Regions from separate parts of the Shewanella sp. DAU305 genome, predicted to be linked through region 1. Evidence: riboswitches for the same ligand, from Rfam matches in the RefSeq annotation. Region 1 holds a riboswitch; the other holds the start of a gene.
What was found. A riboswitch is a leader RNA that binds a small molecule or an ion and turns the genes downstream of it on or off. The one in region 1 is predicted to bind lysine.

Region 1 (7,943 bases):
CAATGCACAAGACGACGCACTCAAACCTAACAGCCCACTAAACCTTGTGCAGCACAGCAAGGGGTCAAGTGGCACTAGAGTGACGCTTATTTTCCCATCTCAACAGGAGCCTTCAAATGGGTAAACCTTATTCAGTACTGGTGGTCGATGACCATCCCCTCTTGCGCAAAGGCATCTGCCAACTCATCGCTTCAGATCCTGACTTCAGCCTATTTGGCGAAGCCGGTAGTGGTTTAGACGCATTAACCGCAGTGGTCACCGATGAACCCGACATCATATTGCTCGATCTGAATATGAAAGGCATGACAGGCCTAGATACCCTCAACGCCATGCGCCAAGAAGGTGTTACCTCACGCATAGTAATTCTCACCGTTTCCGATGCAAAACAGGATGTTATCCGTTTACTTCGCGCTGGAGCCGACGGCTATTTGCTCAAAGATACTGAGCCAGATTTACTGCTCGAAAAACTCAAAAATGCCATGCTTGGCCACAGGGTGATCAGCGATGAAGTCGAGGAATATCTTTACGAACTTAAAGATGCGACCGATGAACAAGAATGGATTTCGAGCCTGACCCCAAGGGAGTTGCAAATTCTACAGCAACTGGCGGAAGGCTTAAGTAATCGCATGATTTCAGAGCATTTACACATTAGTGAAGGCACAGTTAAAGTGCACGTGAAAAACCTACTGCGTAAAGCCAATGCTAAATCGAGAACCGAAATGGCGGTGCGCTACCTGAATCATTAAAGATACGAAAATGAGCTTGGTATAGCGCAAACAATAAAGGCAATCCCATGATTGCCTTTATGTTTTTATCAAATAGAGATTAAATAAATGATTACAAACCTTTCTCAATAAATTGCTGCCAACTCAATAGCGCCAGCTCAAAATCCTCAAGGCCACAATAAGCTTCTGACTCAGCATCATAAAGTGACATAGCCTCTTCTAATTCATACTCTTGCTCGAAACCTAACGTATTCGCAAATACCCGCGCCTGCTCACGCTCTAACTCTAAGGTGAAATCATTACCGACGAGACGCCATGCACCTCGTTTATCGGTTTGAATTTCTTTAATCATGTCTAACACTTGCTGAATTTTGGCTAACTCAGGCCCCAATTCTTCTGTAAACCATTGCCCCAGCACTTCATGATCCATGCTAAAGCTGGCCAGAAAAGTGCCGGTTAAACTGTTACGCCGAAATTCGTATTCCATTTTATTGTCTCTTTGCTCTAAGCCTACTAACGCTAATTTTAACCTATCCTTGCCGAAGTTGCTCGCCCCACGCAGCACAGCCGATTTAATACCAATCGTACAAAATATCTGTTCATTCAGCCGGAGTTCAACGCGCTTTAGCCAAGGCGAAGGCTTGAAGGCATAGTGGTGCTCTGTCGAAAGCCTTAAACGCAGTATAAAGCGCGTTGCCATGCCGTTAAGCACGAGTACTCACTTCATTTTCACGGCAAAATCAGTTAGCTTGTTTGTATGATTTTGAAAGTTATATGGAATGCGATATGCACGAAGGATTTATCTACAGTTTAGTGCTAAGCGGCGCCCAAGCGGGTTCCACCTTAAGCTTGGAACAGATCGAAAAATGGGATCCGCAGGATGGTCTACTCTGGTTGCACCTTCGCTATCGCAATAAAAAGGCGCGCCACTGGATACTCAATAGCGGCCTGCCGAAGGTCGAGAGTGATGCCCTACTCGCCCAAGATACTCGCCCCCGCGCCGTTATCGCCGGCGAAGGCATATTGCTCGCGTTACGCGGCGTCAACCTCAACCCCAATTCAGCTCCCGAAGACATGGTGGCCGTGCGTATTTATGCCGATAAACAGCGGATCATATCCACCTGCGACCGCGAGTTACAGTCGGTTAAAGATGTCGCCGAGCTGATCCTTGAGGGCAATGGGCCTGCAACTACGGGCGACTTTATCGTCGCTGTCTGCGAGCGACTCACTAACCGTAAAGTCGAGTTCATCGATAAGTTAGAAGAACAACTCTCTGATTTAGAAGAGCTCGTTGTCTCGGGCAATGTAAAAGACTTACGCACCGATATCGCTGAACTGCGCCGCCAAACTGTCGCCATTCGCCGCTATTTAGCGCCCCAGCGTGAAGCCTTTTCAAAAATGATTTCCGAGCAAGTTAGTCTGTTTAACGATTCGGAGCGACTTAAACTCAGGGAAACAAACGATAAGCTTATCCGCACCATTGAAGATCTCGATGCCCTGCGCGATAGGGCGAATGTGACTCAGGAAGAATTACTCAGCCAACAATCGGAACAGCTCAATAAACGCTTATATTTCTTATCCTTAGTGTCGGCAATTTTCTTACCATTAGGCTTTTTAACCGGCTTACTCGGGGTCAATATTGGCGGCATACCGGGCGCCGACAACACTTGGGCCTTCGCCACCTTCTGCGGCATATTAATCTCACTCGTCGCCCTACAGATGGCACTGTTTTATCGATTTAAGTGGTTATAGCCACCTTAAAAACAACAACGCCAATCGATTAGGATTGGCGTTGTTTTCGCTCATTCTTATAAGCTGAATGTTATGAGCTAATGCTTATGCTCTAAGCGGGCGATTATGTCGTCGGCAACTCAAACACATTAGTCATGACTTTATAAAGCTCTGTCCCTTGGTGCACAGACGCCGAAGCAAAGTGCAAAATCGGCACGCAGTCCTGGGGCAAACTGACCATCTTTAGCTCATCCGCCGTACCGTATAAATCCATTCGAAGTAAATTCACTAGGGGCTGTCCAGCAACCAGTGGTTCACCCACAGGCGCGAGGTATTCCACTAACCCTGAACTTGGCGCGTGATACTTTTTATAGTCTTTAAGGTAACAACCAAAGCGCTGCATTTTAGCGGGCGCAACGGTTTCAGCGATCACGCCGCGGTGACTTAAATACGCCAAAATGCCTTGGGCATCAACCAACGCATCCTCAAGACAGACGCGCTCTTGGCTCGCCAACTCCATGGTTAACGCTGACACAGCAACGGCTAAATCTCGCCCCTGCGCTTTTGCAAAATTACTTAATTGCCACCAAGGACAAAACGCCGCCTCATCCATGGCACCACCAAAGGTGTTGGGGATAACAAGCGTATAAGGGATCGACAAAAACTGCGCGGCAGCTAAGTCATATTCGGGACAATACAAATGCTTACAGGATTTAGGCCCCGTATGCAGATCGAGCACTATATCCGCGCCGTGGGCCATAATCTGCAGATTAACCGCAAGCCTATGGCCAGTAGTAATGCCCCATTCGTGACGCAACTTTTGCTGACAAGCTTCAACCAAAGTACTGCGATAAGCTTGGATCAGCTCGCTATCACTCAGCTTGGCATGTTCGCTATACCAAGTCGGCAAATCGATAGCATGATTCAAATACTCACGATTCCAGTTCGCCCCCGTAATAGGGTCAAATCGGCCGAGGGTAAACTCACCACTTTTTTGGTTGATCCCAAGGGGATTGGCAAGCGGCACTAAGGTGATTTCACCGCGGATGTCACAGAGTTCAAGCTGCTTCATCAACTGATAAATCACCGCATTACCTTGCACTTCAGCGCCGTGGACATTGGCCTGAATATACACTTTGGGACCAGTCGCCTTATCGTCGCTCGGCTTAAAATGGTAAATAGGCAAGGTAAGCGCTTGCCCTGCGGCAAGCTCGCCAATTTGCAGAGACGATGTTGTCGGCAGCATATTAAGCGCCTTCGAACAGATTTTGATGCAGCGATTTCACCACTTGCGCCGCTTCCGATTCTGCCACTAACACACACAGGTTATGTGGGCTGGCGCCTTGGCAAATCATCCGCACATTGTGTGGTTCTAACACTTCAAACACACGGCGACAAATACCCGGCGTGGTCGCAATGCGGTTACCGATAATCGCCACTAAGGCTAATCCATCTTCGACACGCACCCGGCAATGCTGTGATAATTCTTGCAACAATGCCTCACTCAACAGACCTTGACCGCTAGAATCTGAACCGGTTTTATCGAGGGTTAGAGACACGTTCACTTCTGAGGTGGTAATTAAATCCACACTGATCTTATGTCGCGCTAATGTCGCAAAGGTTTCCGCTAAAAAGCCCTGTGCATGCAACATTTGCAAACTGTGAAGATTTAACAGGGTTTGGTCGCGGCGCAAAGCCACAGCGCGAAATACGGGTGCATCTTCCACTTGATGGCGGATCCAAGTCCCGCCCTTTTCAGGCTCTTTACTTGAACCCACAAACACTTGAATTTGCTGACGAACGGCAGGAAGAATAGTCGCAGGATGCAATACCTTGGCACCAAAGGTCGCCATCTCGGCGGCTTCATTAAAGCTGATCTCGGCAATCGGAAAAGCATTGGGCGCAAGACGCGGATCGGTTGTATAAATCCCCGCTACATCGGTCCAAATCTCGACCGCTGAGGCGCGTAACGCTTCGGCTAACAGAGCTGCAGAATAATCACTACCACCGCGGCCTAATGTTGTCGTTTTACCTGCTTCATCGGCACCGATAAAGCCTTGTGTGACAATCACTTGTTCCGCTAACAGTGGATGTAGATAATCACGAGCTAAAGTCGCAATCTGCTCAACCTGGGGTTCCGCGCGGCCAAAATGGCTGTCGGTACGTAATACTCGACGCACATCGAAGGCACTAGAGTTAACACCTTTCTCGCGGATGACTGCTGAAAACAACGCCGAAGAACATTGCTCACCGAGGGACAACAACTCATCCATGGTCGCTTTGCTGCGTTGTGATGCGAGCGCGTCACTCAATACTGACATGCGACTCAATAATTTATCTAATGCGGCGGCCACATCGTTAGGACGACCGAGCTTATCTAAAATCGCATATTGAATTTGGGCAATTTGTTTTAATCGCTGTAATCGACCATCGTCGTTGATGGATTCTTGCGTCAATTCAACTAACAGATTGGTCACGCCACTCGATGCGCTGACCACGACTAAACGGCAATGAGGATTAGCTAACACTATGTCGGCACAGCGATTCATAGCGTTATAGTCGGCGACTGAGGTGCCACCAAATTTTGCGACAACGAGGGACATTAGCGCACCTCCGTGAAACACGTAGGGCAAGAAATAAACGCAGATTGAATAAAATATTGATTAACTAACATGATCACACTCCGAACTAACTTCGTTCGAAGAGCCTGGTGCTCAATGATAACGCACCCCAAAAGAAGGGAAACAGCAATCGTCACCAGAAGCTCTCCACCAATTACAGGTGACAATCGTCAGGATTCAGCCTGAGCGACCGACATAAACATGCAGCAACCATATCTATGCCTCGGCGTTAATCTCCCTCATCAGTCATCGCTGGAGTTTGTGCTCCTCTGACCGACTACCTAGTTAACGCTCCTCTTCTGTTCCTTTCCTATGGAAAGGGACGAAAAAAGTAGCAATAAACCCCTAATGAAGTCAATGCTAATTTCATAACAAATGAATAATTTAAATAAAATCTTTTGAAAACAACTAAGTGCTTAAATCGGGTAACTCGTATACCAGCTGCACATAATCACTAAATTTGCCTAAACACACTTCATCATGTCCGGCCAAGGTGCAAGGCACTAAGCTCACATCCCCTTGTTCGACCACATAAATCACGTATTGATTAAATTTCTTCCCCAATTGCAGCGCCATCGTTCTATCGATAAACACGGCCCAGCTTTTTTCCATGTGGGATAAATCCGGCGCCGCGCCCACTAAAGCACGATAGGGACTGCCGAGTAATTCAATTTCACGGAGAAGTTGGCGATCGAGTAAACGGTTTTGACTGGGAGAAAGCAGCTTTGAAGCGGGATTATGAGCGGTAATAACAGCAAAGGAAAAATCACAGGATAATGCTTGAGTCAGCAAAAATAACGGCGCTTGGTAACATTGCCACAAATCTTGAGTCGTATTGTCCATTGGTAGTCTAATCGAAAAATGAACCCAGGCTAGTGTAGCAGAGTGATTGTAAAATCCAAAGAGGCGTGAACTGGCTCACAGGAATGGCAAATACATTAGTTATACTAATCAATAGCTAAAGTAAATATCATGGTAAAAACCTCGACTCACCTAAAATTTGTTAACATTTCATTTGTTAACAAATGACTAAAACGAGTACAATGTACGTACTGGTGAGTTGAAACAGATTGAGCAAGATGCTTATCGTTCAATAAAGTTTGTTACATATATCGCTTTAAGTAACGTGAACTGACCGGGCATCTGTTTAAAATGTGTTCTACATTTGATTTGTCTTTTAAACATTTAAAAAAAACAATAGTTAAGGAACTTATTCTAACTATTGCTTATCGAAGTTGGTACTGATTACGTTTTCTCGTATTACACTTAAACGTGCACTTAATCTACATCCAGATATAGATGTCACCGTAAAGATTTTCCTTTTGAGCACAAAGCAGTTCAAGGAAGTATCAACGCTTTTATGAATATAAGAGCCCGAAGTAAGTTGCTCTTATTGGTTAGTATAAACTGATTAAAATTTAGGTAAATAATATGCAAAATCCGCACATTCTGATCGTTGAAGATGAAGCCGTTACCCGTAACACGCTGAGAAGTATTTTCGAGGCAGAAGGGTATGTGGTAACTGAGGCCAATGATGGCGCAGAAATGCATAAGGCTATGCAGGAAAACAAAATTAACTTGGTCGTTATGGACATTAACTTGCCAGGTAAGAATGGCCTGTTGTTGGCACGTGAACTACGTGAAATCAACAACATCGGTCTGATCTTCCTGACAGGTCGTGACAACGAAGTCGACAAAATCCTTGGACTTGAAATTGGCGCGGACGATTATATTACCAAGCCGTTCAACCCACGTGAATTGACGATTCGTGCTCGTAACCTTCTGACTCGCGTCAACAGCGCTGGTGCCGAAGTCGAAGAAAAGAGCTCAGTAGAATACTATCGCTTCAACGATTGGAGCTTAGAGATCAACAGCCGTTCATTAGTGAGCCCACAGGGTGAATCTTACAAACTGCCACGTAGCGAATTCCGCGCTATGCTGCACTTTGTTGAAAACCCAGGCAAAATTTTGACTCGTGCCGATCTACTGATGAAAATGACTGGCCGTGAACTTAAGCCACACGATCGTACTGTAGACGTGACTATCCGTCGTATCCGTAAGCATTTCGAAAGCTTGCCAGATACGCCAGAAATCATCGCGACTATTCACGGTGAAGGCTATCGCTTTTGCGGTAACTTAGAAGGCTAATTGCCCGCTAAGCGACACTCGCATTAGCAACAGGATTGATTCGATAAGCATCAATTCACAAAAAACCAGATCCTAGGATCTGGTTTTTTTATGCCTGTTACTTAGCGCTTTTCAGCTGTCTATCGAGGAAATCCGCTAATGAGCGGTATAAGTGATTACGCACTTTCTCGCCACGCATCGAATGTTTAGATCCCGGATAATCGATCATCTGGAATAATTTACCTTCATCCTGCAACGCTTTATAAACCCGAGTGCTGTTTTCAAACAAGACGTTATCGTCAGCCATGCCGTGATACATCAACAGACCTGCTTGATAGTTTTTCACGTAAGGAAACACGCTGCTGGCTTCATAACCCTTTTCATTACCTTCGGGGTGACCTAAGTAACGCTCAGTATAATGGGTGTCATACAAGCGCCAATCGGTCACAGGTGCGCCCGAAATCGCGGCTTTAAAGTAATCCGGCGCCTTAAATAAACTCATCAAGGCCATATAACCACCGTAGCTGTGGCCGTAAATCGCCACATTATCGGCATCGACAAAGGGCAGACTCCGTAAATAATCCACCCCCACTTTTTGATCATTCACTTCAGCTTCGCCCAAATGACGGTAAATCACCTGCTCGAACTGAGTGCCTCTGTGGGCGCTGCCGCGGTTATCCAACTGGAATACCACATACCCTTGTTGCACCAGATACTGGGTAAAGTAGTCCTGCTCGCT
Region 2 (7,943 bases), 2.5 Mb from region 1:
TCCTGTCACCAGTTGTGTTGCCTGCCATGATAAAGCGATTGATTTAGATAAAATTCCAAATCAATACATTTTAGAACCCGGCAGCAAGATGACCAGCCCTGTTTCTGCAAACTGCTATGCCTGCCATACGATTGATTCTGCGAAAGCGCACATGGTGAGCAACGGTGGTGAGATCAGCGTTCCTAGCGTGGCAGATTGGTTTAAACAACCAACGACTGAATCCTGTGCAGTATGTCATAACACAGGTAGAAGCTCTGGTATTGATAAATACCACAAGTTTACTCGCTAATTAATCATTTCATCATCGCATGATTAAATAGTCAGTAAAAAGCGGTACCTATTTTCCCTGCAAGGAAATCGCCAAAGGAGTCTCATCAACACGGGACTCCTTTTTATTTAGATACAGCCCCATAACAAGCCATTTTCAGTCCCATTTAAGTTACTAACGTTACAGTCCTAAAAAAACAACAATTCAAAGGAAGTCACTCAATTATGCGTAAACGTTTTATTGCCATCGCCATCGGCGCCACGCTCACCGCCGGATTTATGGCAGGTTGTAGCAACACAGAAAGCAAAGCCCCTAACGCCATGTCGGTACAAGTCCAAAACCCCTTGTTTCAAGTCAGTAGTCTGCAATATCAAGCGCCCGACTTTAGCCTCATCAAGAATGAGCATTTTACGCCTGCCCTAGAGCAAGGCATGACCGAGCACTATCAAGAAATCCTCGCGATTGCGAATAATCCCGCAGCGGCGACCTTCGATAACACCATTGTGGCTATGGAGAAAAGTGGCGCTCTGCTCAGCCGTGCATCGAGTGTGTTTTATAATCTAGCGGGTTCGAACAGCAATCCAGAGCTGCGTAAAATTCAAGGTGAAATGGCGCCCAAAATGGCGGCGCACTCGGACAACATCAACTTAAACCCAGCGCTATTTGCCCGTATCGAAGCCATTTATAACGACCGCGCTAATCTAGGTTTAACTCCAGAAGCCGTGCGTTTGGTTGAGATCTATCACCAACGCTTTATCATGGCGGGCGCAAAACTCACCGACGAACAAAAAGTGAAAATTCGCGCATTAAATGAAGAACAATCGACACTGACCAATGAGTTCTCCCAACGTTTACTGCGCTTAACCAAAGAAATCGCCGTGGTCGTGGAGTCTAAGGATGAACTTGCAGGATTAACTGACAGCGATATCACTTCGGCCGCAAACGATGCTAAAGCGGCGGGTCACGATGGCAAGTATCTGATCAACATCACCAACACCACTCGTCAGCCCGTATTGGCGTCACTGGAAAACCGTGAACTGCGCCAACGCATCTGGGAAGCCTCAGCTAACCGTGGCTTAAGTGGTGAAAACGAAACGGCCTCGCTAGTGTCTCGTTTAGCGCAACTGCGCGCTGAGCGCGCCACCCTATTAGGTTACGAAAACTGGGCCAGTTATCGCCTAGCGCCGCAAATGGCCAAAACGCCAGAAGCGGTTTACAGCATGTTTGGCTCTATGGTGCCAGCCGTAGTCGCAAATACAGAGAAAGAAGCGGCCGATATTCAAGCCATGATCGACAAGACTGGCGGCAAATTTGAACTGGCGCCATGGGACTGGGAATTCTACGCCGAGAAAGTCCGCCAAGAAAAATACGCACTCGATGGTAATAGCATTCGCCCATACTTTGAGTTTAACCGCGTCCTCGAAGATGGCGTGTTCTACACACTCAAAGAACTCTATGGCGTCACCCTAACACCTCGCCCAGATTTACCGGTTTATCATCCCGATGTGAAAGCCTACGAAATGTTTGATGCCGATGGCTCAAGCATGGCCATTTTCTACGCCGACTATTTTGCCCGCGAAGGCAAACGTGGCGGCGCTTGGATGAGTTCGTTCGTCGGTCAATCCTTCCTCGAAGGTACTAAACCTGTGGTCGTCAACGTGATGAACATTAAGAAAGCGCCAGAGGGTGAACCTACATTCGTCAGCTATAACGAAGTCACTACTATGTTCCATGAAATGGGCCACGGCACCCACGGCATGTTCTCCAAAGTGACATATCCAAGTCTGGCGGGCACTTCGGTTTCCCGCGACTTTGTCGAATTCCCATCAACCTTCGAAGAAGACTGGGCGGCCCATCCAAAAGTGTTGGCCAACTACGCCAAACACTATGAAACCGGCAAACCGATTCCCGACGAACTGCTGCAAAAACTGCTGAAATCTGGCAGCTTCAACCAAGGCTTTGACACCCTGGAATACATGGCCGCCGCATTAGTGGATATGGAGTGGCATTCATTAAGCCCAGATGCACCACTGCAAGATGTGGCCACCTTTGAAGCCAATGCCCTGAAAAAGCACGGCTTAAACATCAGCGCCGTGCCGCCACGCTATAAATCGACCTACTTTGCCCACGCCTTCCCCGGTGGTTACTCGGCAAGTTATTACGCGTATATGTGGAGTGAGATTTTAGCGGCGGATGCCTTTGCCTATGTGCAAACTCAAGGCGGGCTCAATCGTGAAATCGGCATGAAGTACCGCAAAACCATTCGTGAAGTGGGCAACAGTATTGCGCCAATGGAAGCCTACAAAAACTTCCGCGGACAAGAGCCAACCACACAAGGATTGCTTAAACGCCGCGGGCTAGACCAAGCACTCTAAGCTACAAAAAACCTAAGCGGCAAGTAGCCTAAGTTAAGTACTGATAGCCTTAATGCGATTAGGTTAAAGATAGAGATAGAGCGTTAACCAAAAAAATCAGCCAGCATAATGCTGGCTGATTTATTTGTAGCAGTGGAAAGGCTTCAATTAAGGTTTAGCTAATTGCGCCTTTAGATTTGATTTTTAGCACTATGATGCTAACCACAAACACCACACTACAGGCCACTAAACCAGCCACAACTGACTCAGTAAATCCAAGTACGACATAACCCGTTAAGCTAATAAACGCCGCAATCAATGCATACGGTAGCTGAGTGACCACATGGTCGATATGGTGACAACTCGCGCCCGTAGACGACAAAATCGTAGTATCGGAAATCGGTGAACAGTGATCGCCAAATACCGCGCCCGCCAGCACAGAAGCAAGCATAGGTAGCATCATGCCAGTGTGACTTCCCATCGCCATATCCGCAGCAATCGGCAACATGATACCGAACGTGCCCCAGCTAGTACCGGTTGAGAACGCAGTAATACCCGCTAACACAAACATTAGGGCAGGCAAAAAGGCGAACGGAATATTGCCCGTCGCGAGACTTGCCATAAACTTGCCGGTTTCGAGTTGGCCAATCACGCCTGCGATAGTCCAAGCAAATAACAGGATATAAATCGCTGGCAGCATAGAGCGAGCGCCCTGCACTATGCCTTTGACTATCATTGATTTCTCAACGCCTTGGACTAAATTCAATATCAGCGAAATCGCTAAACCGATTAATGCACCAAAGAAAAGGGATGAACTGACATCGGTTTTCTCAAATGCTGAAATAATATTAAATTCAATCCCTTCAGCGGCAAGTACTTGAGCGCCACTGTTGACCATAAAATACAGGGTCGCAAATACCAATACAGTAATAGGCAAGAATAACCCTAAGATCTTACCGGTTTCGGCCTCAGGTAAATCCGCATTGGCTCCAGGCGGTAATCCCTTTGACTCATCGTATAAATTACCACGTTGGGCATTGAGTTCATGCTCGCGCATTGGCCCAACATCTAATCCCATAAAGACAACGAAAAGTAATAATAACAAGGAGAAAATTGCATAGAAGTTCATTGGGATCATTTGAATAAAAATACTCAAATGGCCAGTATCAGCAAAACCATGGGCCGTTAATATTCCACCAATAAGTGCAATAATATACGCGCCCCAACTTGATACTGGAGAAATAACGCACACAGGTGCCGCAGTAGAATCTAATAAATAAGCTAACTTAGCGCGGGAAATATAATAACGGTCGGTAACAGGTCTAGCGACCGATCCTACGACTAAGCTATTGAAATAGTCGTCAATAAAAACCACACAACCTAAAAACATGGTTAATAATTTAGCGTCACGTTTATTACGTATATGTAAACGAGCCCAATCGGCAAAAGCCCGCGCGCTGCCACTGACAGTAATTAACGCTGTGATCATTCCCAGTACAATTAAGAAACCGAGAATATATAAATTCCACGAATTAAGGCCTTCGCCCGTCCAAAAAAGTCCTTTAACGCCATTAAATACAAATTCACCCGTCGCTACAGGTGAAAATTGATTGAGCAATAAAGCACCAATTAAAATACCTAACCCCAAAGAAAGCAGTACACGGCGAGTTAAGATCGCCAACACAATAGCCACCGCAGGCGGCAGCAAGGAAAGTGCCGAATCGGCATAATTCATAACAGTCATTGATTATTATCTTCGTTAAATACGAATGGAGGGCGACTGAACTGGTGGGGAAAGGCAATAGATACCCAAGGTCACCTGTCCTATCAGTAGCGCTCCATAGTAACTATTTCCAATATCCGTATCGGAAAATACTATGGCAGTGTTGCACCTATTAGGTACAACCCCAGCAGTTGATCGTGATAAATCGAACCACTTCGGCACCAAATCCTTTCGCAATCGATCAACGGAATCACCCTACTGATCACTACTAATATTTGGCGCGCCTCTACTTCTAAGAACGCCCGTACGCGGGCGTGAGGCACATAAAAACATAAGCGGCTTAGCAGATGCTAGCGCAAAGCCACTTAATGTGACCTAGATCACAGTTTAAATCAACCGAGACTTGTGATCAGCTCAGGAACCGCCTCAAATAAATCGGCAACTAAGCCATAATCGGCAACTTGGAAAATAGGCGCTTCCGCGTCTTTGTTAATAGCAACGATAACTTTTGCGTCTTTCATGCCCGCTAAATGTTGAATCGCGCCAGAAATCCCCACGGCAATATACAAGTTAGGCGCAACAATTTTTCCGGTTTGACCGACTTGTAAATCGTTAGGCACAAAGCCAGCGTCAACTGCCGCGCGTGATGCGCCAACCGCAGCACCAAGCTTGTCAGCAAGTTGTTCTAACATGCCGAAGTTTTCACCACTGCCCATACCACGGCCGCCAGAAACAATAATGCCAGCATTACCTAACTCTGGACGGGCTGATACCGTCAAAGATTGAGAAACAAACTGAGTTCTCGCTTCAAACACTTTATCGAGTGTCGTCACAGCCGCGCTGTTACCTTCTGGCGCAGCATCAAAAGCACTGGCGCGTACTGTCATAACTTTGATGGCATCATGGCTTTGCACTGTCGCTAAGGCGTTACCCGCATACACAGGGCGCACAAAAGTGTCAGCATTGACGACGGTAATGACTTCAGATATTTGCGCAACATCTAATAATGCTGCCACACGCGGAAGCGTGTCCTTACCTAAGCTCGAAGCAGAAGCCAGAATGTGGCCATAGTTTGGCGCTAAGTCCACCAGCAATTTGGCAAAATTTTCCGCTAAATGCGCTTCATACACGCTGGCATCGGCAACGAGCACTTGGCTAACGCCTTGTAGTGCCTGTGCAGCTTGGACAACCGCGCCACATTGGTGACCCGCAACCAGTACATGCACTTCATCGCCAATGGCGCGAGCGGCAGTGACGATTTTTGCCGTATCGAGTTTCAGTGCGGCATTATCATGTTCAGCTAATACTAAAATGGCCATTTAGATCACCTTCGCTTCATTTTTTAACTTTTCAACTAGCTCAGCTACCGACGCTACCATAATGCCTGCTTTACGTTCTGCTGGCGGAGTGACCTTCACAACCGTTTGGTGACTCTTTAACGTCACGCCCAAGTCAGCCACTGTAAAGACTTCTAATGGCTTACGCTTGGCTTTCATAATGTTAGGCAGTGAAGCATAACGAGGTTCGTTCAAACGTAGATCGGCAGTCACGACTGCAGGTAGCGGCATAAGTAAGGTTTGCATACCACCGTCAACTTCGCGAGCGACTTGCACAGATTGACCTTCCAATTTGATTTCAGAAGCAAAGGTCGCCTGTGGCATATCCATCAGCGCCGCGAACATTTGACCAGTTTGGTTGTTATCACCATCGATAGATTGCTTACCAAAAATCACCAGTTCGGCTTGTTCTTTGTCTTGTACCGCTTTGAGCAATTTGGCGATAGATACTGGCACCAGTTCTTCTTCAGTATCGATATGAATCGCACGGTCTGCGCCTAATGCGAGCGCGGTACGTAATTGTTCTTGCACGGCTTTATTACCAATACTGACAACAACCACTTCAGTAGCGCTACCCGCTTCTTTTAAACGAACCGCTTCTTCTACTGCGATTTCACAAAAAGGGTTCAACGCCATTTTTAGGTTTGCAGTGTCAACACTTGTATTGTCAGATTTGACCCTGACCTTCACATTGGCATCAACAACGCGCTTAACGGGCACCAATACTTTCATAGGGTTTCCTTCCTACACTTTCATGTACATGGACAAAACATTGGTTAATACCAATGCAGGATAGAGCAACTTTACGTCCTGTTAACGTTAACGTCAACCAAAGTCAAACGCCTGTTTGCATTTTTTAATCCGCGCAACGGCTACTTTTTTGGACACTTATTTGAGTAAATAAGAAAAGTTCAAAATATAAATAATATTTAATTTACTTAAAACGCATAATTTTATTTGATTCGAGCTATATTAGTTTCTATCATTTAGGTGTTGTTCACCATTATCCTGTATTAAAAATTAGAGTGGGACGAAAATAGATATGAGCGAATTTTTAGAGATATTAACTCACGGCCGTCGTTTTAAAGCAGCAGTTAAAGAACTTAGCGTTGAAGAGTTACGTGATTTAGCCGACAAATTAGATAAAATTTTAGTAGAACGCGAGTCTATGGCTGAGGAAGAAGAACAAGCCATGGCAGCTCGTAATGCTAAGATTGAAGAAATCCGTCAACAAATGGAAGCCGTTGGTTTATCAATTGATGACTTAGGTGGCGTAGCTGTTAAAGCAACCGCGAAAAAACGCGCTCCTCGTCCAGCTAAATACCAAATCGAAGTTGACGGTGAAATGGTTCAATGGACTGGCCAAGGCCGTATGCCAACCGTATTTAAGAACGAGATCAACAAAGGTCGTTCTATGGAAGATTTCTTAATCTAATCCAATTCGGTGTGGCGGTTCGAGTAACCAACACACATTTGCATAAAAGCTCGCATTCATTGCGGGCTTTTTTATATCCATTATTGGCTGCAATCTAAAACGACAAGCGTAAATCCCACGCCTCATTCCCGCTCAAATTGCGTTACAATTCAACCTTAGTATTTACATCTGCTTTCAGTTACTCTTTATTCACCCTCACTCGATTGAATAAAATAATGCAGATAAACAATAAGATAATTATAAGCTGCAGCATAATCGCTAGCTTAGTCTCACAGACCACATATGCCCAAATCAAGACAGGGACAACCTCCAATAAACTCACGGCTTTTACCCATGCTGAATTAATGATTGAGCCGGGTAAGCGTTTAAGCGATGCCACTTTATTGGTTGAAAATAATCGAATTAAAGCCATTATTGAGCACGGTGACATTCCCGCTGGCGCATTTAAAATCGATTTGAGTGGCTATACTATTTATCCTGGATTTATCGATCCTTTCACCGATTATGGGATTGAGTTCGAATATCCAAAACTTGGGCTCACTCGTCCTGTCTATGATATTAAACGTATCGGTGGCAATGCAGACAATGGTGCAATTCATTCTGAAAAAGAATGGTTTAATTACGTTTATCCCAATAAAGAACGCGCTAAAGAGTGGATCAATAATGGCTTTACGAGTGTGCAAAGTAGCAAACTCGACGGAATCTTCCGAGGGACGGGTGTTAGCCTGTCATTAGCAGACAAAACCGCCAACGAAGTGATTTATCGTGCCCGCAGTCAACCTTTTATGGCATTTGATAAAGGCTCATCTGAACAAGATTATCCGTC

Region 2: it holds a riboswitch for lysine, as region 1 does, so the genes downstream of both, OX890_RS09130 (Na+/H+ antiporter NhaC family protein) here and lysC (lysine-sensitive aspartokinase 3) in region 1, are expected to answer to the same signal.

The regions. Positions count from the first base shown of each region.
Region 1 covers NZ_CP113808.1:4,639,651-4,647,593, forward strand. Annotated here, with positions in the region: gene narQ (nitrate/nitrite two-component system sensor histidine kinase NarQ) at 1-124, shown strand, start outside; gene OX890_RS19730 (response regulator) at 117-746, shown strand; gene OX890_RS19735 (YacL family protein) at 838-1,212, opposite strand; partial or broken gene OX890_RS21225 (YacL family protein) at 1,300-1,425, opposite strand; gene OX890_RS19740 (zinc transporter ZntB) at 1,512-2,477, shown strand; gene OX890_RS19745 (succinylglutamate desuccinylase/aspartoacylase family protein) at 2,581-3,702, opposite strand; gene lysC (lysine-sensitive aspartokinase 3) at 3,704-5,059, opposite strand; lysine riboswitch at 5,210-5,384, opposite strand; gene OX890_RS19755 (DUF3293 domain-containing protein) at 5,486-5,920, opposite strand; gene arcA (two-component system response regulator ArcA) at 6,509-7,225, shown strand; gene OX890_RS19765 (S9 family peptidase) at 7,323-7,943, opposite strand, start outside.
Region 2 covers NZ_CP113808.1:2,134,595-2,142,537, reverse strand. Annotated here, with positions in the region: gene OX890_RS09140 (multiheme c-type cytochrome) at 1-289, shown strand, start outside; gene OX890_RS09135 (M3 family metallopeptidase) at 493-2,643, shown strand; gene OX890_RS09130 (Na+/H+ antiporter NhaC family protein) at 2,798-4,366, opposite strand; lysine riboswitch at 4,446-4,642, opposite strand; gene OX890_RS09125 (electron transfer flavoprotein subunit alpha/FixB family protein) at 4,738-5,664, opposite strand; gene OX890_RS09120 (electron transfer flavoprotein subunit beta/FixA family protein) at 5,665-6,414, opposite strand; gene OX890_RS09115 (H-NS histone family protein) at 6,725-7,117, shown strand; gene OX890_RS09110 (amidohydrolase family protein) at 7,333-7,943, shown strand, end outside.